Regions from separate parts of the Salinispora sp. CH2A1_6 genome, predicted to be linked through region 3. Evidence: riboswitches for the same ligand, from Rfam matches in the RefSeq annotation. Region 3 holds a riboswitch; each other region holds the start of a gene.

Region 1 (5,557 bases), on a different contig from region 3:
CGCCCGGCGGAGCTGGTCGACCAGTTCGAGGACGTCCTGTTGGTGGCCGATGTCCAGCGCGCTGGTCGGTTCGTCGAGCAGCAGCAGGGTGGCCCCCTGGGCGAAGGCTCGGGCCAGGAAGACGCGCTGCCGCTCGCCACCGGAGAGGGTGGCCAGTTCCCGGTTGTGGAATCCGGTGAGGTCCAGCCGGTCCAGGACATCGTGTGCGGCGGCCAGGTCGGCGGGGGACTCCCGGCCCAGCGGCGCGATGTACGGGGTGCGGCCGAGCAGCACGTAGTCCAGGACCGACATCCCGGCCGGCACCACCGGCGACTGGGCCATGGTCGCCACCACCCGGGCCCGCTCCCGGCGACGCAGCTGCTGGATCGGCGTACCGAAGAGGGAGACCGCTCCCTCGGTGGGCAGCAGGCCGCCGACGGCGCGCAGCAACGTCGACTTGCCGGCACCGTTCGGGCCGATCACGGTCACCCACTCGCCCGCGGCGACGGTCAGGTCGACTCCGGTCAGGATGGGTACGCCGGCCAGCCGGACCCGCAGGTCGCGTACCGCCACCGCCGGTGCGCTCATCCCAGCACCCGCCGGGCGCTGCGCAGGACCAGGACGAAGAACGGGCCGCCGAGCAGAGCGGTCACCACGCCGATCGGGATCTCCTCGGGGGCGGCGGCGGTACGGGCGACCACGTCGGTCAGCGCCAGGAACGCCCCGCCGAAGAGCATCGACAGCGGCAGGATCACCCGGTAGCTGGCGCCGGCGAGCAGTCGTACGGCGTGCGGCACGATGATTCCGACGAAGCCGATCAGCCCGGACGCGGAGACCGCGGCGGCCGTCCCGAGCGAGGCGGCGGCGATCAACAGGTAGCGGGACCGTTGCGGGTGCAGGCCCAGGCTGGTCGCCTCGTCGTCGCCGACCGAGAGAACGTCCAGCTCCCGCCGGTGCAGCAGGACCACCACGGCGGTCAGCAGGAAGTATGGCAGGACCAGCCACACATCGTGCCAGCCGGCGGTGGCGAGTCTCCCCAGCAGCCAGGCATAGACCTGTTGGATGCTGTCTGAGTTGCGTTGCAGCAGGTACGTCTGGCCGGCGGAGAGGAAGGCGGAGACCGCCACCCCGGCCAGGATCAGGGTCGCCGGTGATCGGCTTCGGCCACCGGCGGAGCCGAGCAGGTAGGTCAACGTGACCGCGCCGATCGCGCCGACGAACGCGGCCAGCGGGACGGTGACCGGCAGCCCGGTGAGCGCCCCGCCGACGCCGCCAGCGGTGATCACCACGGTGACCGCGAACCCGGCGCCGGCCGCGACCCCGAGCAGGTACGGGTCGGCCAGCGGGTTGCGGAAGACGCCCTGGTAGGCGCCGCCGGCCAGGGCGAGTAACCCGCCGACGAGCAGGCCGAGTACGGCCCGGGGCAGGCGCAGCTCGGTGACGATGGCGATCTCCCGCTCGGTGAGCCCACTGTCGAGGCCGACCCCGGGGAGAAGGTTCAGCAGCTCGACCGCGACGCTGCCGGGCGGCAGGCTGACCGGGCCCAGGGAGACGCCCGCCACCAGGGCGGCCAGGACCGCGGCCAGCCCGGCGACGAGCCAGCCGGGCCGCAGCCCGGCTGGCTGAGCCACGTCCGGCCGCCCCTCCGGCTGGCCGGAGGGGCGCTGGGTTACCACCTGCCGCATGAGAAGGCCTTACTACCGCCGCCGGTCCAGCGTCACGCGGGGACCTTGGCGGTCGCCTCGATGATGGTGCGGAGCAGGTCAACGACGCGCGGGCCCCACCGGGAGGCGATGTCGTCGTCGAGCGCGACGACGTGGTTCTCCTGCACGGCGGTGATCGTCGCCCAGCCGGGTCGGGCCTGGACCGACGCGACGCTCTGCTGGCAGCACTTGGTGTCGGCGAGGAAGACGAAGTCCGGGTTGGCCTTGACGATGACCTCCTCGGAGAGCTGCGGGTAACCGCCGCTCGCGCCGTCCGCGTCGGCCGGGTCGGCGATGTTCTCGAGCCCGGCGAGCGCGTAGAGCGAGCCGATGAAGGTCTTGCTGGTGGCGGTGTACAGCTCGGGGCTGAGCTCGTGGAAGTAGGTCAGCTTCTCCGCCCGCTGGGGCAGGTCGGCGACCAACTCCGCGATGTCGTCCCGCATCTGGCTGACCACGTCGGCGGCCTCGGCGGGGTGCCCGGTCAGCGCGCCCACCTCGGTGAGCTGCCGATAGGTGTCGTCCAGCGTGACCGCCGCCGGGGTGAGGAAGACCGGGATCCTCAGCGTGGTGAGCTGGTCCACGATCTTGTTCTGGTCGTTGGCGAGCAGCACCAGGTCGGGGTTGTGGGCGGCGATCGCCTCGGCGTTCGGCTGGAAGCCGGAGAGATCGGTCTGCGGCGCCTCCGCCGGATGGTTGGAGTTGTCGTCGACCGCGACGACCTGCGGCCCCGCCCCGATCGCGAAGAGCATCTCGGTGGCGGTCGGCGACAGCGAGACGATCTTCTCCGGCTGCTCGTCCAGCGTCAGCGAGCCGACGGTCACCGGGAAGGTCGCGGCGCTGGACGCGCCGTCGTCGGCTGCGGGGGAGTCGGTGGTGTTCTCGGCGCAGCCGCCGAGTGCGAGCGCGGCCACCGCGAGGGCCGCGGTGAAGAACCGGGGGGTACGTCTGGACATCGGGCCTCCTGTCGGTCGAGGAGTTGGTGCTTCGCCGACAGGGACCGAGGTGCCCGTCCACGAGGCGCCCTTCCTCGAGAGCGCGTATCGCGACCGACCGCAGGCGACCTGACTCGTCCCCGGGACACGCCCGGGGCATCACAGTTGCGGGACAGTGCCGGTTTCGCACCGGCTTCGCTGCGGGATGGTCGGTAGCACCGTAGCGCACGGTCGGGCCGGAGCCCGGCGTTGGCCGCAGACGTGTGACGAGGTGGGGTGGGGGCCCCGGGACAGGGCCCCCACCTGGACTCAGGAAACGGTGATGGTGACGTTGTCGACGGCTGCCTCGACGAGGCTCCCGCCGGCGGCGTCCGCCGCCGCCACCTGGATCTGGACCGACTGGCCGGCGTACGGCGTCAGGTCGAGGTTGGCCACCGACCAGGAGGCGCTGCGGTTGGTCGCCGCCCCCGCCTGGTTGAGCAGGGTGGTGGTGCCGCCGCTGTGCACGACGCTGACCCGGAAGTAGTCGGCCGAGGAGGCGTTCGAGTAGTGCGCCAGGTACCAGGCCAACGAGAGGGTCAGCGTGCCGCTCGACGGCAGGGCCACCGCCGGGGAGCGGGCGCTGGTCACGCCGCCGTCGATGTCGTGGGTGCCCGCCGAGGAGCCGGCGAGCCGGCCGGTGACCAGGTCGTTGCCGCCCGCGTACGGGGTGAGCTGCTTGGCGCCGGAGTAGCTGGTCGCCTGGGCGGCACCCCGCTCCCACTCACCGGTGGTGGCGGTGTCGGTGCCGTTAGGGTTGATCGTCCAGCCGGTCGCGGTCTCGAAGGTGTCCGCCCAGACCGTCTCCCCGCCGCCACCGCCGCAGTACTGGTCCTCCTTGCCGATCGCCCGGTACGGGCAGTCGGCGTACTCGGAGAGGAGCAGCACCGCTTCGCGGTTGCGGGCGGTCTCCGCCGGGATGACCTCATCGGGTGGGTAGAAGCCGCCGCCCGCGGCGGAGCCGGGGTACAGCTCGAAGGTGTACGCCCAGATCCCGTGCGCCCCCCACATCCAGTCGATGCTGCTGCCATCGGTGATGTAGAGGTCGCTGGACTGCTGCGGGGTGTAGCCGTTGGTGGCCGCCATCTCCCCGCCGATGGTGGCGAAGGTGTTGTACTGGTCGGCCGTCATTCCCGGGGCGGTGTTGCTGTACGTGTAGCCGAATGGCCAGAGCACCAGTTCGGAGTAGGTGTGAAAGTCGATGTTGGCCTTGATCTGCTGGACTCCGCCCACGACCCGGCTGTCCACGAAGTCGCGCACCGCATCAGTCTCCGGGGCGGAGAAGGGCGACGGGCCCCGGTAGGTGTTCGACGAGGGGGAGCCGGAGGAGCCGCCGCAGCAGCCCCAGAGGTAGTCCCAGTTGCGGTTCAGGTCGGTGCCGACCCAGGACGAGCCGCTGTTCGGCTGCCGGTTCTTGCGCCACGACCGGTACGAGCCGGTGGCGATGTCGTACTCGCTGCCGTCCGGGTTCACGGTCGGGACGATCCACAGCTCCCGGCTGTTGACCACATTGGTGACCCGGGAGTTACTGCCGTAGTTGTCGGTGAAGAGGTTGAGCAGGTAGATCGCCATCTCCACGGTGAGGTGCTCCCGGGCGTGCTGCTGGGAGTTGAAGAGAATCTCCGGTTCGTCCTCGTCGGTCCCGACGTTGTCGGAGATCTTCACCGCCATCAGGTCCCGGCCCTCGTACGAGGTGCCGATGCTGATCTTCCGCGCGATGCTGGGGTGGTCCGCCACCACCTGGTTCACCACCGCCGTCAGCTCGGCGTAGTTGTGGTAGTCGGAGTCGGCGGGCGGAAAGTCGAAGGTGCCGACTTCCCCGTGGTCGTGATCGTGGTCGGTGAGCGTTACCGGAACCTCCTCCAGCTCGAAGCCCAGCCGCGTGATCGCGGCGGCCTCGGCGGCGGTGGCGGAGACGTGCAGGACGCCGTGCTCGGAGTAGTCGATCGCGGCGCCGGTGCTGGCCACCGCGCTGCGGTCGGTCAGGGTACGCGGGCCGAGCACCCGGTACTGGACGGCGGCCGACTCACCGGTGGGGTCTGGCGTGGTGTTCGCGGAGACCGGTGCTGCGGCAAAGGTGAGCAGGCCGAACCCCGCGGCGACGACGAGCGCGAGGCGGCGGCGAAGGGTGGGGGTGCGGAAGGCCATAGACAACCTCCTGATGAGCGCGGGAAAGCTTTCCCGCCTGGTACCGCACACTCCACCACTCAGCGCATGGTCATATCAATATTCTTACATCTATAAATTAGGCAATGATCCCGCCGGTACCGCGTTCTTGCTGCCTGGAGGCCCCGCCGCCGAAGCCGGGACATCCCGGCCCGACGGGCCCGCCACGTCGATCCCGGCGACGGCCCGAGTTTCCCGGCCAGAGATCAGGACTTCGGCGCGTCGCCGCCCGGCTCCGTCGCATCCGTCCCCGCGTCGTCCTCGCCGGCCAGCGCGGAACGCAGCCGCTCCTTCTCCGCGCGCCGCCGCTCGGTGGCGGCGGCCATCTCCTCGGCCATCTCCTCCCGCCACGGCCGCAGCAGGAAGAAGGAGAGCGCCGCCGAGAAGATCAACGCCACCATCAGCTTGATGAAGAGATTCAACTCCACGAACCACAGGGCCGCCAGCACGACGACAAACAGTCCGATCCGGCCCAGCGTGTACTTGACCGCCGCGCTCATCTCCGTACTCCGTTCTCCGCCGTCAGCGGGCGGCCTCAGCCCGTCCTCCGGGCGAGCCACCGCACGCCGTGGAACCACACCACCGCGTACCCCACGGTGAAGGTCGCCGCACCCAACCCGCCGGAGAACACCGGCGGCAGGTCAACGGTGAAACCGGCCACCACCAGACCGAGGGTCAGCCCCACGGCCCCGGCCGCCAGGCCCGCCACCACCCGGGCGGCACCGAACCCCCAGGCAC
Region 2 (5,557 bases), on a different contig from region 3:
GCTCATCCGCGGTCCTCCAGATCACCCTCGCTGGCCAGATACGTCTCCCGAAGCCGGTCCAGGGTGCTCGGCTCCGGCTTTGCCCACAGCCCCCGGTCGGCGGCCTCAAGCAGCCGCTCGGTCATGCCGCGCAGCGCCCACGGGTTGGACCGCTCCAGGAACTCCCGGGTCTCTTCGTCAAACAGGTACGCCTCGGCGAGCCGCTCGTACATCCAGTCGTCGACCACGCCCGCGGTGGCGTCGTAGCCGAACAGGTAGTCGACGGTGGCCGCCAGCTCGAATGCGCCCTTGTAGCCGTGCCGGCGCATCGCCGCGACCCACCTCGGGTTGACCACCCGGGCCCGGAACACCCGGCGGGTCTCCTCGCTGAGGGTGCGGGTCCGCACGTCGTGCGGCATCGCCGAGTCGCCGACGTACGCGGCCGGGGCGGTGCCGGTGAGGTGCCGGACCATCGCCACCATCCCGCCGTGGTACTGGAAGTAGTCGTCGGAGTCGACGATGTCGTGCTCCCGGGTGTCCTGGTTCTTCACCGCCACGGCGATCCGCGCGAAGGCGCGTTCCATGTCGGTGCGGGCCTCCCGGCCGTCCAGCCCCCGCCCGTACGCGTAGCCGCCCCACACCGCGTACACCTCGGCCAGGTCGGCGTCGCTGCGCCAGTTCCGGGCGTCGATCAGCGGAAGCAGCCCGGCCCCGTAGGCGCCCGGCTTCGACCCGAAGATCCGGGCGGTGGCCCGGCGCTCGTCGCCGTGTCCGGCGAGGTCCTCGGCCACGTGTGCCCGGAGGTGGTTGTCCGCGGCCGACTCGTCCAGCGCGGCCACCTGTCGTACCGCGTCGTCCAGGAGCACCACCACGTGCGGAAAGGCGTCCCGGAAGAAGCCGGAGATACGGACGGTCACATCGATGCGGGGACGACCCAACTCGGCCAGGGGCACCACCTCGACCCCGGTCACCCGCCGGGACCGGTCGTCCCAGGTGGGTCGACAGCCGAGCAGCGCGAGCACCTCGGCGATGTCGTCGCCCTGCGTCCGCATGGCGCTGGTGCCCCACACGGTGAGCCCGACCGAGCGCGGGTACGCCCCGGTGTCGGCGAGGTGCCGGCTCAGCAGCGAGTCGGCCAGGGCCACGCCGACGTCCCAGGCGTTGCGGCTCGGGATCGCCTTCGGGTCGACCGAGTAGAAGTTGCGTCCGGTGGGCAGCACGTTGACCAGGCCCCGGGTGGGTGAGCCGGACGGACCCGGGGGCACGAACCGCCCACTGAGGGCGGCGAGGGTGTGCGCCAGCTCGTCGGTGGTGCGCTCCAGCCGCGGCACCAGTTCGGTGGCGGCGAAGCGCAGCACCGCGGCGGCCTCCGGAATCGCCCGACCGGTGACCTCGGAGACGACCTCCTCCGTCCGGTCGGAGGGCCAGCCGAGCGTCTCCATTCCCAGAGCGAGACGCCGGGCCACACCCTCGATCAGATCGACGGCGTCGGCGGCGGTGCTGGCGGGCCCGTCGGCCGCCTCGGCCAACGGGGCCGGCACCCGCACCCGGGCTCCGGGCGCGGCGAGCAACGCGGACTCGTCCAGGCCGTAGCTGGCGGCGAGAGCCTGCCGCAGGCCGGGCAGGGCCCGGGTCCCGCCCCACACCTGTGGGGCGCGCAGCACGGCGAGCACCAGGTTGACCCGCGCCTCGCCGACGGGTGCTTCGGCCAGCACGTGCAGGCCGTCGCGGATCTGCACGTCCTTGACCTCGCAGAGGTAACCGTCGAGGTGCAACACGAAGTCGTCGAAGTCGTCGGCGGCCGGCATCTCCGACTGGTGCAGGTCGTGGTGCAGCTCCGCGGTACGCACCAGCTCCCAGATCTGTCCCCGGACGACGGGCACCTTCGCCGGGTCGAGCGCCTGCACGGTGGCGTACTCGTCGAGTAGCTGCTCCAGCTTCGCCAGGTCCCCGTACGTCTCGGCGCGGGCCATCGGCGGCACCAGGTGGTCGACGACGACCGCGTGTGCGCGGCGCTTGGCCTGCGTCCCCTCTCCCGGGTCGTTGACGATGAACGGGTACACCAGCGGCAGGTCGCCGAGGACCGCGTCCGGGGCGCAGTCGGCGGCCAGTCCGAGGCCCTTGCCCGGTAGCCACTCCAGGGTGCCGTGCTTGCCCAGGTGCACCACGGCATCCGCGCCGAAGCCGCCCGTCGCGGCGGGGGCGGCGAGCCACCGGTACGCGGCCAGGTAGTGGTGACTCGGGGGCAGGTCCGGATCGTGGTAGATGGCGATCGGGTTCTCCCCGAAGCCGCGGGGCGGCTGGATCAGCAGGACCACGTTGCCGAACTGCAGGCCGGCCAGGACGAGGTCGCCGCCGTCGGTGTACAGCTCGCCCGGCGGCTCCCCCCAGTGCCTGACCAGGTCGGCGCGCAATTGCGCCGGCACCTGGTCGAACCACCGCCGGTACGTCTCCCGCGGCACCCGCGCGCTGGCGGCGGCGAGCTGCTCGGGGGTGAGCCACTCGACGTCGTGGCCGCCGGCGGCGATGAGCGCGTGGATGAGGGCGTCCCCGTCGTCCGGGACCGGCGCCGCGCCGAGGTCGTAGCCGGCGGCGGCGAGCGCGGCGAGTAGCCGCACCGCGCTGGCCGGGGTGTCCAGGCCAACGGCGTTGCCGACCCGGGAGTGCTTCGTCGGATACGAGCTGAGCACCACCGCCACCCGTTTGTCGCCGTTCGGCAGGTGCCGCAGCCGGGCGTGCCGGACGGCGATTCCGGCCACCCGGGCGGCGCGCTCCGGCTCTGGCGCATAGACCGACAGCCCGTCGGCGTCGAGCTGTTTGAACGAGAACGGCACGGAGACGATCCGCCCGTCGAACTCGGGGATCGCCACCTGCATCGCCGCGTCCAACGGGGACAGTCCGGCGTCGCTGTCGGCCCACTGCTCCCGCGTGCTGGTGAGGCAGAGCGCCTGGATGACCGGCAGGTCGAGGGCGGCGAGCGCACCCACGTCCCAGGCGTCCTCGTCGCCCCCGCCGGCCGCGTCGGCGGCCACGGTGCCCCCGGCGGCGAGCACGGTGACCAGCAGCGCGTCGCAGCGGGCGAAGAGTTCCAGTGGGCCCGCGCCGGCGGTCAGCCCGCGCAGCGAGCCGCAGAAGATCGGCACCGCGTTGCCCCCCGCGGTCTCCACGGCGTCGGCGAGCGTGTCCACGAAGGCCGTGTTGCCGGCGAGCGCGTGCGCCCGGTAGAAGACGATGCCGACGGTCGGCCGGTCTGGGCTGATCGACCGTTCCCCGTGCGTCCCGTACGCCGGGGTCGGTGCGGGGGGCGCGAACCCCTCCCCGGTGAGCAGCACCGTGTCGGAGAGGAACCGGGCCAGCTGCGCCAGGTTCTCCGGGCCCCCCTCGACCAGGTAGGACAGGGCTTGGGTGGTGACACCGGAGGGCACGGTGGAGGCGGCGGTCAGCTCGGCGTCGGGGACGCTCTCCCCGCCCAGCACCACCGTCGGCACGTCCGAGGCGAGGACCGCGGCCAATCCGTCCGGCCACGCGGCCCGGCCGCCGAGCAGGCGTACGACGGCCAGGTCCACGCCGTCGAGCAGTTCCGGTACGCCGTCAACGGCGACCCGGGTCGGGTTGGCCAGGCGATAGTCGGCCCCGCTCGCCCGCGCGGCGAGCAGGTCGGTGTCGGCGGTGGAGAGCAGCAGAATGCGCACGGCAAACTCCGGAGAGTGACGCCCGCGCGGAGGTGCGGGCGATCAGCGGAATGGGAGACGATTCGGCTTCACGGGCGCCGCCTCGGGCCACCCGACCGGGCGGCCGACTGGGCGCGCGTCAGGCAGCGATCAACCGCGGGCAGCGGGGCGAAGAGCGACGGCACCAATCACGGCAGTGGGGCCACTCTCGACAGCGGGCCCCATCACGGCAGCGGGCCCCATCACGGCAGGGGGCCCCATCGCGGCAGCGCCGGGCCGCGGACCGATCGCGGGCACACCGCCACCCGCCAGGTTGATACGACATCTGTCGATGAATGGGATGCTATGTGCATCGGGTCCTCCTCGGGTATCCACGCCCTGGGGTGCGCCGACGGCCGAAGTATCCTGGCTCCCGGATCGACGCTCACCCCCGGCCTTCCAACCGCGCGACGCACGGTCGTGGCTCCACAAGGAGGATCGCTCCCCGGTGACAGTGGCGGGACCGCGCCGGATTCACACCGGCTTCCTTCACTGCCGTCCGGCCGCGAACTCTGCCACACCGCTACGTCCCGGTCAACGCAACCGAGGTGCGACCAGAGGTCAACCGGTCCCGGAGCCATGGCCCCGGGCGCGGCGACTACCGAAGGCGCCGCTCCGGGTGGGCCCGGTTCCAGGCACGCATCCGCTCCGGATAGCCCATCTTGGCCGCTTCGTACAACGGCAGGGCCAGCCGGCGGGCAAGCTCCGCGGCAACCCGTGGCGACCTGGTACGGCGGCGAATCCACTCACCGTCGTGCGCGATCGCCACCACCGTCGTGTCCGTCGCCGTCGTCTCCGGCTCCAGGTAGAACTCGACTCCGGTTCGGCTGGCGACGAACTGCTCCAGCGCCACCAGGTCCGCACGGTTACCCTCCCGGTCGAGCTTGGTCGGCACCCCGTCAGACCCCCAGGTACGCGACCGCTTCCGACTGAACCAGCCCATGCCGCTCCTCCTTGCGTCTCCGGTGCCGCCGGCCTCCAGTGCACCACCCTTGGCTGAGCGCCGGCTGTACACCCCCTGACGCCGAGCTGAGGGTGCGCCGCCAGCGGGTGTGGCCAGGTCCGCAGGGCCGGCCGGCTCAGCGCGCCGGGGGCGGGAGTGAGGCATGCGTCACCGCGAGCACGAGCCGGTCCCAGGAGTCGTTCAGACTGCGGCCGGTGAGCTCGGTGAGCCGGCGGAGCCGATGGCGCATGGTCTGCGGGTGCAGTCCGATCGCGGCCGCGGCCTCGATCGCCGACCCGTGGGTGAGGTACGCGTGCAGCCCTTCGCGCAGGTGGGCGTTGGCGGGGGTGAGCACCGGCCCGAGGACCGCGGCGTGCAGTGCGGCACGGTCAACGGGGGGCGCGCCGTGCAGTACCGCGACGGTGAGCGCGTCGCCGCGGTCGAGGAGGGTCCGGCGGGCGAACGCCGCCACGGGTGCATGCTCGAGCGCGGCTACCGCAGCCCGGTAGTCCTGCGGCAGGGTCGCCGGGGAAGCGCCACTGATCAAGCAGGCCCGCCAACCGCCGGCGGCCACGGCCGCCGCGACCGCGGACTGATCGTGCTCGTCCGGGAGCAGCAAGACGCCCGCGCCGGCCCGCACCGTGCTCAGCAGCGCACCGGTACTCAAGTCGACCGGGCCGTGGTCCGCGCCGACGGCTGGCGACGCAACGAGCGCGGCGACGCGGGCCGGGTGGGTCTCCGGACTCGTCGGGTCGCCGACGGCGAGGAGGAGGCCGAAGCTGGCGGGAACACGGACGTTGAGCTGCTCGGTACGGTCGGCGAGGGCCCCGGCTGAGGTCTGGCGACCGGCGAGCAGATCGTGCAGGAACTCGTCGATCAGTCGACGCCGGTCGGTGACCAACTCGGCGGCCTTGTGCTGGTAGCC
Region 3 (5,557 bases):
CCGCGCCGCGGAGTGTCCGGCGGCTCAATTCGCCCGCCGACGGCCGAGAATGAGCAGCCCCACGCCCCCACCGAGCAGCAACACCGCGAGCAGCACGTAGCTGGTGATCGCGGCACCGGTGGTGGGCAGCCCACCCAGACTGGAGGTGGTCGGCGTCGGCGTCACCGGAGCGCTGCTGGTCGGCAGCGCGGTCGTGGCAGAGGGTGACTCCGACGGGACGGTCCCGGTGGCGCTCGGCGTCGGGCTGGCGGTGCCGGTCGGTGTCGGCGATCCGGTGGCGGTCGGCGAGGCGGTGGGTGACGCGGTCGGCGAGGCGGTGCCGGTCGGGGTGGGCTGCCCGGTCGGCGGTGGGTCGAGGCCGATCCGACCCAGCGGCACCTGGGCGAGCCCGAGCAGCGCCTGGGCGGTGGCCCGACGCCACCGGTCCCGGTCGGCGTCGGCGAGGCCGTCGGCGACGGCGTCGGCGAGCCCGTCGGCGTTGTAGGCGATGGCACCCGCCTCCGCGGCAGCCGCCCCGCCGTTCGCCGCGGTCAGTTGGAGCGCGGCCAGCGCCACCGCCGCCTCGGCGGCTGCCGGGTCCCGGCCGGCCGCCGCGAGCGCCTGCCCGGCCAGGCCGGTGCTGTTGGAGTTCTTCCCGGGGGTCGGTCCGGAGTCGTCGAACGATCCGTCGGCGTGCTGCTGGGATACCAGCCAGTCCGCGCCCGCGTCGGCCGCGTCGCCCGCGCCGGTGGCACCGGCCTCGGCGGCGCTGAGCAGCGCCTGCACGGCCATCGCGGTCGAGTCGACATCAAGGGTGGCGTCGGGCTCTTCGTCGCAGGACGGCGAGGGCTCGCCGGCGATGTCCGGGTAGAGGCGGAAGCCGCCCGCCGCGCACTGCTGTCGGATGAGGAAGTCCACCGCGTCCTGCGGGACGCCGCCGCTGCGGGTCAGGCCCAGCACGGCGAAGGACTGGTCGAAGGTGTTGCTGGGGTCTGCGCCGGTCTGCGGGGTGGTCCGGCTGGTGATCCGTCCCCGCTGGTGGTCGGTGTCCGCTCCGGCGAGCAGCGACAGGGTCTCGGTCCGTAGGTCGTAGCCGCCGAAGTCGGTGGGGTCGGCGTTGGCGGCGGAGGCGGCGTAGAGCAGCTTCGCGGTCGCCCCGCCGTCGGTGAAGCCCTCAATGCCCCAGTGGTCGTAGCTGTTGTAGGTGCGTACGTTCGCCGCGATCTGGGCGGTCGCCGCCTGCCGGGTCGACGGATCCACCCCGGTGGCGGAGAGCGCGAGGAGGCCGTCGATGGTCAGCCCCCAGTCCTCCGGGGCGAACGGGCCGGGCAGGACGCCGTCGGTGAACTCGTCGGCCAGCCAGGACGCGGCTGCGCGCGCCGCGGCGGCGTGGTCCGGGTCGGGAGCCGCCACCACGGTCAGCGGGGCGGCGGCTACCGCGGCGAGGGTGGTTGCCGCGGCCGCGCCGAGACCGGTGGCGAGGCGTCGGGACAGGGCCATGAGGGGGTGCCTTTCGTAGCGGAGTCGGTGAGCTCCGGCAAGCACCCCGGGGAACGAAGACCCCGCTCCGCGTGCTGCGGTGAGCGGGGTGGACGGACCTCGGCGGACCGGACTTCACCCTGTAGACCTCGACAGTGGAAGCCGCTCGTCCCGGGCGGGGCATTCCGGCTCGCGAAAGGGTTCTCTCGCTCACGGCTGCGGGTCAGCGCCGGCGTCGCACCGGCTTTCCCCCGCGCGGGACTTATGCAGTTGTGCCCCGGTGTGCACCGGGCGCCCGTCACCGTATCGCCCGGGCGCGCGACGATGCCAGTGCGTGCGACGACGCCAGGGCCGAGACGAGCGCCCGGATGCGCCACTGGTCACACCGCCGGGCGCGGTGGCTCAGGGGGCGGGGATGCTCGGCGGCTCGCTGGCGCCGTAGGACCAGCCCTCGACGCTGCCCGGGGCCGGGTCGTAGTTGAGCACGCCCTTGTCGCTGTATTCCCAGTCACCGCCCCGGGGCGCGTGCCAGTACGACCAGTATCCGCTGGCCTGCGGGGTGTCGATGCAGGGCTCGACATCCGGGGTGGGCAGGCCGCCGAGCCGGCAGACGAAGGCGGGTCCCCATCGGAGGGTGCCCTCGACGGCGAAGCCGGCGTCCTGGATGGCGGCCAGCCCGGTGTCCGGGTCGCCGGGGGCGCAGGCGACCTCGACGTCGCCACCGAACGCGGTGAAGTCGATCACGACGGTGACGCCCGTGGTGCCGGCACAGGCGTCGGCGCGTGCGGCCTGGGGGGCGGGCTCGACAGCGGCCAGGGCGATCCCGGCGACGGCGGCGGCCAGCAGGCCGGCGACGCGGGTGCGGACGGTGTTTCGGAGGTGGGACACGACCATCAGGAGTGCCTTTCCGCCCTGCGGTCGTCAGAACCCGGGCCGGCCGCTGTTGGTCAGCGTCGGGTCGGGGCCTCCGACCCGTGGGCCACGACGGGTGGGTAGAGGTGCGCGAGCGTGGCGGGTATTCGGGCTCGCCGTCGGGACGTATCCCGACGGCCTACCGTTGCGGGCCAGCGCCGGATTGTGACCGGACTTCCCCCGCACACACGCGTTGGTGGAGTTGTCGCGACAGTCTGAGTCGGTGTGAGCAGCGCTGTCAAACGGGCTGCGGTGGGCACGCCACGAAGCGCGAATCGGCCGATTCCGACCGCGCCACACCCGGTGGCGTCATTGACGCGGTGGACGTTGCGTGGTGTGCTCAGTACGTAACGGTAATGAAAACCATGATCATTGTCAGCTGAGGAGGATCATGTCTCTCACCGTGCCACCGGACCTGTTGCGCTCCGCCGAGTCGGGCCCCGTTGACGACGACGCCTTCGTCTCCTGCGTCCGCGACTCCCTGCCGTACGCCTGGCAGACCGTCAGCCGGGTGGCGGCGGAGTTGGCGTCCTCCGACGCCGAGTTCGCCGACAACGTCGTCCCGCCGCCGACCGAGGAGGAGCGGGGTCAGCTCCTGCGCGCGCTGGCCAGTGATGCCATCCGGTCCAGCCTCGAGCGTCACTTCGGCGTCAAGCTGGCCTTCCAGAACTGTCACCGGGTCGCGGCGTTCCGACACTCCGCAGTGGACTCGGAAACCTACCGCCGCTTCGTCTCCGTCCGCGGTCAGCTGCTCAACCAGTCTCCCGAGCTGCGCAACTGTTGATCCGGTTGCTGCCCGGCGGGCCGGCGGAGTGACCTACCTCCACTGGCCCGCCGGGCACCCCCGATCGGCCGCCGCCGCGCTCCTGGCTCGCCGAGGTCGACTGCTGGCGGGCTGCCCTTGCTGAGTCCGCGCCCCGGTGCCGCTAACTCGCCGGCCGCTCCGCGCTTCGACACCACGGCCCGCTGCAGCACAGCGGTCGTGCTCGGTACCGTCCCGGCTGGTCCGTCGGCGGTGTGCGCCACGAGGTAGCTGCGTTGGCCGAGATAATCATACGTGTGTTTATCGAAATGTACTCTCGTCGCGTCGGCTTCTTTGGTCCGCGCGGCGGCTACCCCCGTCGGCCAGCCGCGTCGATGACCCCGTAGACCACCTCACCCCCCGGGGCCTTCGTCGCAGCCCGACAGGCGCGGCGCTCGTCCGCGGCGAGACCGGTGGCTGGTGCATGACGTCGCCGATCGCGGTGCAGGCCGCACCCTCGCGCATCGTCGGCATCGCCGGCACCTGGGCAGCGGCGGGCTTGGCCATCGAGAGCGCACCCTCGGTGCGGCATCCACCCGTTCCACAAGATGGGCGTGGCCGGTCCGAATCTCAGGGAAAGGCTGGCCGTCCCCCCAAAGTCAGTGGCGGCGAGGAACTGCACACCGTAGGGGCGCCCCGAAAAGTTACCCTTTACCCGTATTAATCAATGAAAGGGATAATGGTGTCACCGCCGGTGTCGCGCCAGTTATGCTGTAGGTGGCGAAGATTCTGGTTGCGTTAGCCTCGGCTGGGTGCTGGTTGTCGCCATAGGGAAGGCTGGCGCTGCTTCGGGGCGCGTTCCAAAACGGAGATGAATGTCGCCCCCCTTGAGGTGCGGGCTGATCGTGTGAAACTATGTCGACACTAACTACGACGGGGGTCGAGTGGGCTGGAGTCGCCCCCGATTGGGGGAAGTTCACGTGAGTGTGACCAGATCGCCGGGTCGTATGATGCTGGCGGCCATTGCGGCTTTCGCTGTCGCCCTGGGTTTCCCGGGCGTTGCCCAAGCCGAAGTCACTGCCCAGCAAAATCAGGATGACGCCAGCGTCCAGTCACTTGACGTGTGGACGGAGTACTGGGAAGGCGCCAACCTGATCGGCATCGGTAAATTCAATGCCGACCCGGTCGACGAGATTCCGGGGGATTCGATCCAGGCGTGCGACTATTACCCCGACGGCTGGCGGGTTGAGGTTCGGATGGACATCAATCCCACCGGAACCTGGGAGACTGATCGGGTTGCTACGACCCACGGCCATGCATCCCCCTACTGCAGCCCGTGGGTTTCTGGAAACTTGGCGGAGGAGACTCCGGTATTGGTGAAGGTCTGTAAGGTTCTGGATGCCTCCGAGGAGCATTGCGAGGATCCTGTCCCTGGCTGGGCGTAGAAGGCCCACTGAAGGTATTTCCTTCACCTGGTAGTGCCTACTGCGGTGACCTTCGCTCCTTGGGTCACCGCAGTATTGGCCTGCGTCGTTCAGATTAGAAAAGAGTTTCTTCCCGCCCCATTGCCACGTCATTTTGTGGCGAAATACCAGGGTGTAGCACCGGGGCGTGGATGTGGCGCGACCGATCGCCGCCATCTGCTCGGCGTCCGCGTAGCCGCACCGTGCGAGCGCGGGATGGTCGCTCGGCGGTTTCCGTCGGTGGGGCGCAGCAGCTTCGAGGCTGGGACTGACTCCAACGGCATCGGCCTGACCTCAACACCCCGTGGTCGACTACGTCCGCGACTTCCTGGAGTGCGTCAGTAGTAGCCGAGTTATCGGCTAACTGGGTGGCCTCGGCGGGGCGATGTTGCGGAAGCGCTCGTGTGCGGACTGGCGGCTGATGCCGAGCGCGTTGCCGATCTCGGCCCAGGAGAGTCCGGTCGCCCGCGCCTGGGCCACGGCCTGTTCGATGAGGGGCCGTTGCCAGCGCTCCACCTGGGCGAGGATGCCGAGCGCCTGTAGTGGCCAGGTGGTAGTCAGGTCGGCGACGTCGTCCCGCAAGGTGTCGGAGCGGTTGAGCAGCCAGCCGGGTGGAGTGGCGGCCAGGAGTGGCCGGATGTGCCCGCCCCACTCAGAGGTGGCCATCCAGCGCCCCTCGTCAGCGGCCGGGTAGTCCCGGCTGCCGACCCAGCCGCAGCTACATCCGGCCCGGTAGCCGACGGCGTCGGCCGGCGCCGTGGTATCCGTCTTCAGCGCCCCGTCCGGCAGTCGGAATCCGACGAGCTCAGCATGCCCCGGAACCATCTCCTCCGTCATTCAGCCAGCATAGGCCCGTCAGGATTGCCTGACGCTTCCAGTAAGGTTATCTTGACGACGTGGCTTCGGGTGGTCGGCACCCGGAGCCGGAACTCCGGAGGGAAGCATGCCCGTGGCACACGGCACCGTCGCGCCGGGATACGAG
Region 4 (5,557 bases), on a different contig from region 3:
CGGGCGGGCCCCCGCCAGCTCCGGAATCCGGTCCAGGAGCCGGTGCACCAGCGGCGCCCACGCCGGCGCCAGGTGTGCCGCCGCGAGCAGCGCCGGATCGGCCAGGCCATCCACCGTTGCTACGGTGCGCACCCCGCCGCCAGCGACCACCGCCACCGCGTCCGCCCAGCGGAAGGCGAGGTCGACATCGTGGGTGGAGAGCACCACCGTCGTACCCGCTGTGTGCAGGTCGTCCAGGGTACGCAGCAGTGCTTCCACCCCGGCTGGGTCAAGCCCGGCGGTCGGTTCGTCGAGAATGAGCAGCCGCGGGTGCATCGCCACCGCACCGGCGATGGCCACCCGTTTGCGCTGGCCGTAGGAGAGCAGATGGGTGGGCCGCTCAGCGATCGCCGACACACCGAGCGCCGCCAGCGCCGCGTCGCAGCGCCGCCGAACCTGCTCGGCCGGGAGCCCCAGGTTGACCGGCCCGAAGGAGACATCCTGCCGGACGTTGGCGGAGAAGAGCTGGTCGTCCGGGTCCTGCACCACCAGTTGCACCTGCTGCCGCAGCTCCCGTAGGCCGGCCCGGGTATACCGGACCGGGATGCCGCCGACAGCGACCTGGCCCCCGGCGGGCCGCAGCGCGCCGGCCGCCAGCCGGAACAGCGTGGTCTTGCCGCCACCGTTCGGGCCCAGCACGGCCAACCGCTGCCCCGGGTCGACCCGAAGGTCGACCCGGGCCAGGATCGGCCGACGCGGCTGGTAGGCGAAGCTGACGTCGTCGAACTCCAGCAGTGGGGCGTTCACCAAGGGGACACCAATCCAGCACTGAAAGTAACGATCGCGCCAAGCAGCATCGCGGTCGCCGCGACGAACGGCACCGACACCCGACGGGCCGCCACCTGCACGGCGAGTGAACCGGTGTAGCCCCGCACCGCCAGTCCCTCCTCCAGCCGCCGCGCCCGGTGCATCGCCCGGACGAACACCGCCCCCGCCTGACCGGCCAGGGAGCGGTAGGCGGTCCGCCAGGTACGGAAGCCAAGCCGGGCCGCCTGCGCCTGCCGGACCGCACGCACGCTCTCCACCAGCAGGAAGAGCATCCGGTACGTCAGCGCGGCAACCTCGGTCACCGCCGGAGGGATCCCCAGCCGGTGCAGTCGTGGCAGGACATCCGACAACGGTGTGGTGGCGGTGAACAGCAACAGACAGGTCAACGCCGCCACGGAACGGCCCGCGGTCTGCGCCGCCACCGGCAGGCTGGCGGGGTCGATGGCCAGTCGGGCCGGAGCCGGCATCGACACCAGTAACGGAACCGTCGACGTGACCACGAAAAGCAGCGGCACCCGGGCCGCCCGCAGCACCACGACCAGTGGTACCCGTGCGGCGGCCAGCAGCACCACCGCCGCACCACCGGACAGGAGCGCGCCGGGCCAGGCGGGCAGGGCCACCGCGCAGATCAGCAGCCCGAGCGCGAGCAGCGCCTTCTCGGCGGGGTGCCGATTTCGCCAGGGCCCGGTGTGCGCGGCGATGTCGAGGGCGAACACGCTAGCCGCGCTGCCGGCCGGCAGCGTCGCGCAGCCGCTGCCGGGTCCGGGCAACACCGAAGCAGTAGCCGAGCAGACCGGCCCCGAGCGCGGCCTGGAGGGCGAAGAACGCCGACTCCAGCTCGGCCGACGGCGGCTCGTAGATCGGTGAGAACCATGGCTGGTAGTCGGGGTGGTCGTCCACAATGGCCTGCTCGGCAAGGGCGTCCGCCCCGGAGAAGGGTTCCTCCCCCGACCCGAGGCCGAACGCCAGCGGCACCACCGCCAGGAGCAGCACCGCGAGCAGCAGTAGCAGGTTGACCAAGGAGAAGCGCCTCATACCCGTACCTCCGCCGCCGGGCGCAGCAGGCCGAGCCGACGCAGGTCATCCCCGCTGGTCCGACTCAGCAGGCGGACCACCAGCACGGTCAGCAGTCCCTCGCTGATCGCCAGTGGGATCTGGGTCACGGCGAAGATCCCGCCGAACTTCGCCAACGCACCGACGATGCCGGACATCGGGTCGGGGAACGCCAGGGCCAACTGGACGACGGTGACCCCGTACGTTGCCAGGCTGCCCAGGGCCGCAGCGGCGAACACCGCCGGGCCCAGGCCGCCACCAGCGCGACGGACCACTGTGTAGCTCCCATACGCTACCCACGGGCCGACGATCGCCATCGAGAAGATGTTCGCGCCCAGGGTGCTCAGCCCGCCGTGGGCCAGCAGCAGCGCCTGGAACAACAGCACGATGCCGCCCAGCACGCTCATCACCGGCGGTCGGAACAGCACCGCCCCCAGCCCGGTGCCGGTCGGGTGGGAGCTCGACCCGGTCACCGACGGGATCTTCAATGCGGACAGCGCGAAGGTGAAGGCACCGGCTGCCCCGAGCAGCAGTTTCGATTCTGGATCTGCACGGACCTGCCGGACCAGGGCCCGGCTCCCGTGGACGACGAATGGCGCGGACACGACGAACCATGCCGCCGCCTGTTCCGGAGGGAGATACCCCTCGGCGATATGCATCGAATGACCTTCCCTTCCAGCACCTCGTGGATGAGATCCGTGTCAAGGCCGGTCTCCTGGCTTCCGGATCGACGTTCACTCCAGCCTTCCCAGGCCTGGCGGGGCCCAGTGGCATAGTCAGAGATCACTACCCGGTCACAGTGGCGAGGGCCGCGCCGGTCTTTCACCGGCTTCCCGTGCACCTTGACGGCGAGAGGCTATCGGGCGCCCGCCCTGACGGCAAGCTGTCGGCTCACGCCGATCGGTACCCGCCTCCGCCGGTCGCCGCGAACCGAACGCCGTTGCTCCGGCCCGAGCCGAGACGTTCAGCCCAGGCCAGAGCCCGGTTTCCTGGCGGTCAGGAGGGCGTAGCCGAGCACACCGTCGGCGACCGCGGCCCGGGCCGCGGCCAGGACCGCCGGGGCCCGGGCGAAGTCCAGGCCGAGCGCCGCCGCCTGATCCGCAGCGGTCAGCCGCAGCACGGTCAGGCGCGCCTCGATCTGGTCGATCATCGTGGTGACGGCGGGGTCGCGCCGTTCGGTGTGGGTTGTCGTCAGCCCCGCGCCGGCCAGCAGGGCGACGTACTCGTCGAGCGGGCGCGCATCGGCAACGCAGGCGATCCACGCGCCCAACCCTTTCAGTTCGGGGGGCAACCGGTCGGGGACGGCGACGACGTCGGCCAACCCCAGTCGACCACCCGGGACCAGTACCCGGGCCAGCTCCCCCGCTGCGGTGGGCTTGTCGGGGAAGGTGCAGAAAGCGCATTCGCAGACCACCACGTCAACCGAGTGTGAGTCGACCCCCAGCCGCTCGGCGTCTCCCTGCCGGAACCGCACCTGGTCGGCGAGCCCAACGGACCGGGCTCCCCGGGTGGCCGCCGCGACGTTGGGACCGGCGAGGTCCACACCGGTCACCGTGCAGCCGTACTCGGACGCCAGCAGCAGCGCGCTGGCACCCCGTCCGCTCGCCACGTCGAGCACACGTTCACCGCTGGTCAGCGCCAGTCGGGCGGCGAGTCGGCGGGTCAGCGACGAGCCACCGGGATGGTACGCCTCGCCGAGGAGCAGGGCGACCAGGTCCGAACCGTAGACCGCGGCGCAGCAACCCTTCGGGTACGCCGCGGGCTCACCCGTCGTCACCGGATCCGCCGCCCGACGTTGGTGGCGTCCGGTGCCACCCGCCGCCCGCCGGCGATGCCGTCGGAACGCTGGGCGACCTTGGACCCGTACGGGGAATCGGTGATCATTGAGCGCAGCGCGAGTGCGTTGGGCACCACGTCGGCGACCGGCACCCCGGACATCTGCTCGCGGACCTGTTCCCGGTAGCCGACCGAGTTGTAGGCGCAGAACGGAATCAGTCTGCCGTCCGGAGTGATCTCCTCGACGCAACACTTCATCAGCTGCCGCACGTTGAGGGTGTACGGGTCCTGGAAGTCCTGGATCACGATCATGAAGGCCCGGTCGGTCAGATTCGCCACCGCCTCGGGTAGGTTGACGCCGCAGGCGTCGGCGCAGTCCAGCGCCGCGGCAGTCTGGGCGAGGCGCGCGCTGGTCGTGTCGGTGCCCATGAAAGCCGACGCCGACCAGAGCTTCTCCAGCGCTTCTCGGACAGCGGGGTCTGGCACCACCCGGTTGGCGACGTAGTCGAGGTGTTCGGCAACATCGAGCAGCCGGGGAATCGGCACCACCGCGAAGTCCTCGGCGCCGGGCGTGCCCGAGGTGAGCAGATAGGTGATCGACCGGCAGGTCGGAAAGCAGCACGGCACCGGGAAGAAGTCCTCGGCCCGGAACCAGTCGGGTCGCTGCCGCGCGACGAGGTGAATGATGTCGGAGTTGGTCAGCCGGGTCAGCGGGTCGAAGGGCGTGTGTCGGCCGGAGTGGGTGACCGGCTGGAACGAGACGCTGCGCACCGCCGGGTGCGCGAGGCCGTGGCTGATGATGGCACCGAGTTCGTGCTCGTTGAGCCCCCGTTCGACCGCGGCCACCAGGGTGACGGTCAGGCCGACCTCGGCGCAGTTGTCCAACGCTCGCTGCTTGATCTCGCGCAGGTCCCGACCGCGGATCTCCCGGTGTGTTCGCTCGTCGAACCCGTCGAACTGCAGATAGATGTTGACCGCCCGACCGGGACGGTTCCGCTCGCCGAGCGCTGCCACGAACGCCCGGTCGCTGGCGAGCCGGATTCCGTTGGTGTTCAGATTGACCGCCCGAATCGGGCGGGCCTGTGCGGCGTCAACGAAGTCCAGGATCTGCCGATGGATGGTGGGCTCTCCGCCGGAGAACATCACCACCTCGGCCTCGCCCTCACTCGCCACGAAGACGTCGAGCATCCGCTCACACTGCGCGAGGCTGATGGCGTACCCATCGGGCTGGTGACCGGAGTCGGCGAAGCAGATCGGGCAGTCGAGGTTGCAGCCGGTGTTGACCTCGATAATGCCCAGGCAGGCGTGCTGCTTGTGTTCCGGGCACAGACCGCAGTCCGCCGGGCAGCCGTCGCGCACCTCGGTCTGGAAGGTCAGCGGGATCGTGCCGGGCTTGTTGAATCGGGCACTGTCGAGGTACATCCGCGCGTCGCCGTACACCAACGCCTCGAACTGGCCGTGCTCCGGACAGCGCTTACGGAGATAGACCTTGTCGTCGCGGAGGTTGACCTGCCCGTCGACGACGACCTTGCAGACCGGGCAGATCGACTTTGTGTACTCGACGAACACCTCATCCCGGTCCCGCTTCATGGCTCTCACCATTCCACGCCGCGCCGCCCCGGCGCCCCGGCTTGGTCGAATACTGCCCGGCGTGGGCTGACCGGATCGGCCACAGCTGGCTCGCGCTGGAGGCTGGGTGGAGGGCCACCCCGGCGCGGGCGGGTCAGCGCGACACTGGCACGCGCGCGCGGAGCAGGGCCGCCACCCGCTCACACCACTCGCGATTCTCCTGCTCGAAGCGACGCCCCCGCAGGCAGGTGAGGTACGACCCGATCCGGTCGCTCTCGCGCAGGAACGTCTCCTCGGTCAGGTCACCGCGCAGCTGCCGGAGCGTCCGGTCGAAGAGTTCCACCTTGGCGGC

The links. A riboswitch is a leader RNA that binds a small molecule or an ion and turns the genes downstream of it on or off. The one in region 3 is predicted to bind cobalamin.
Region 1: linked by a shared signal. The riboswitch ahead of AC1UKG_RS21155 (ABC transporter substrate-binding protein) and the one ahead of AC1UKG_RS17065 (hypothetical protein) in region 3 are both predicted to bind cobalamin.
Region 2: linked by a shared signal. The riboswitch ahead of cobN (cobaltochelatase subunit CobN) and the one ahead of AC1UKG_RS17065 (hypothetical protein) in region 3 are both predicted to bind cobalamin.
Region 4: linked by a shared signal. The riboswitch ahead of AC1UKG_RS06915 (energy-coupling factor ABC transporter permease) and the one ahead of AC1UKG_RS17065 (hypothetical protein) in region 3 are both predicted to bind cobalamin.

What each region holds. Positions count from the first base shown of each region.
Region 1 is NZ_JBXEDG010000016.1:54,234-59,790, reverse strand. Features, by position in the region: gene AC1UKG_RS21165 (ABC transporter ATP-binding protein) at 1-567, opposite strand, end outside; gene AC1UKG_RS21160 (iron ABC transporter permease) at 564-1,664, opposite strand; gene AC1UKG_RS21155 (ABC transporter substrate-binding protein) at 1,697-2,635, opposite strand; cobalamin riboswitch at 2,717-2,840, opposite strand; gene AC1UKG_RS21150 (M14 family metallopeptidase) at 2,924-4,801, opposite strand; gene AC1UKG_RS21145 (DUF4229 domain-containing protein) at 5,026-5,319, opposite strand; gene AC1UKG_RS21140 (hypothetical protein) at 5,355-5,557, opposite strand, start outside.
Region 2 is NZ_JBXEDG010000003.1:519,316-524,872, reverse strand. Features, by position in the region: gene AC1UKG_RS07255 (VWA domain-containing protein) at 1-6, opposite strand, end outside; gene cobN (cobaltochelatase subunit CobN) at 3-3,671, opposite strand; cobalamin riboswitch at 4,049-4,179, opposite strand; gene AC1UKG_RS07245 (hypothetical protein) at 4,288-4,632, opposite strand; gene AC1UKG_RS07240 (PucR family transcriptional regulator) at 4,769-5,557, opposite strand, start outside.
Region 3 is NZ_JBXEDG010000012.1:323,667-329,223, reverse strand. Features, by position in the region: gene AC1UKG_RS17075 (hypothetical protein) at 1-28, opposite strand, end outside; gene AC1UKG_RS17070 (prenyltransferase/squalene oxidase repeat-containing protein) at 25-1,479, opposite strand; cobalamin riboswitch at 1,637-1,709, opposite strand; gene AC1UKG_RS17065 (hypothetical protein) at 1,861-2,352, opposite strand; cobalamin riboswitch at 2,452-2,576, opposite strand; gene AC1UKG_RS17060 (SCO5389 family protein) at 2,762-3,154, shown strand; gene AC1UKG_RS17055 (hypothetical protein) at 4,093-4,557, shown strand; gene AC1UKG_RS17050 (hypothetical protein) at 4,936-5,412, opposite strand; gene AC1UKG_RS17045 (serine hydrolase domain-containing protein) at 5,519-5,557, shown strand, end outside.
Region 4 is NZ_JBXEDG010000003.1:452,022-457,578, reverse strand. Features, by position in the region: gene AC1UKG_RS06930 (energy-coupling factor ABC transporter ATP-binding protein) at 1-786, opposite strand, end outside; gene cbiQ (cobalt ECF transporter T component CbiQ) at 783-1,523, opposite strand; gene AC1UKG_RS06920 (energy-coupling factor ABC transporter substrate-binding protein) at 1,525-1,842, opposite strand; gene AC1UKG_RS06915 (energy-coupling factor ABC transporter permease) at 1,839-2,519, opposite strand; cobalamin riboswitch at 2,549-2,720, opposite strand; gene AC1UKG_RS06910 (methyltransferase domain-containing protein) at 2,825-3,637, opposite strand; gene AC1UKG_RS06905 (radical SAM protein) at 3,634-5,226, opposite strand; gene AC1UKG_RS06900 (PadR family transcriptional regulator) at 5,360-5,557, opposite strand, start outside.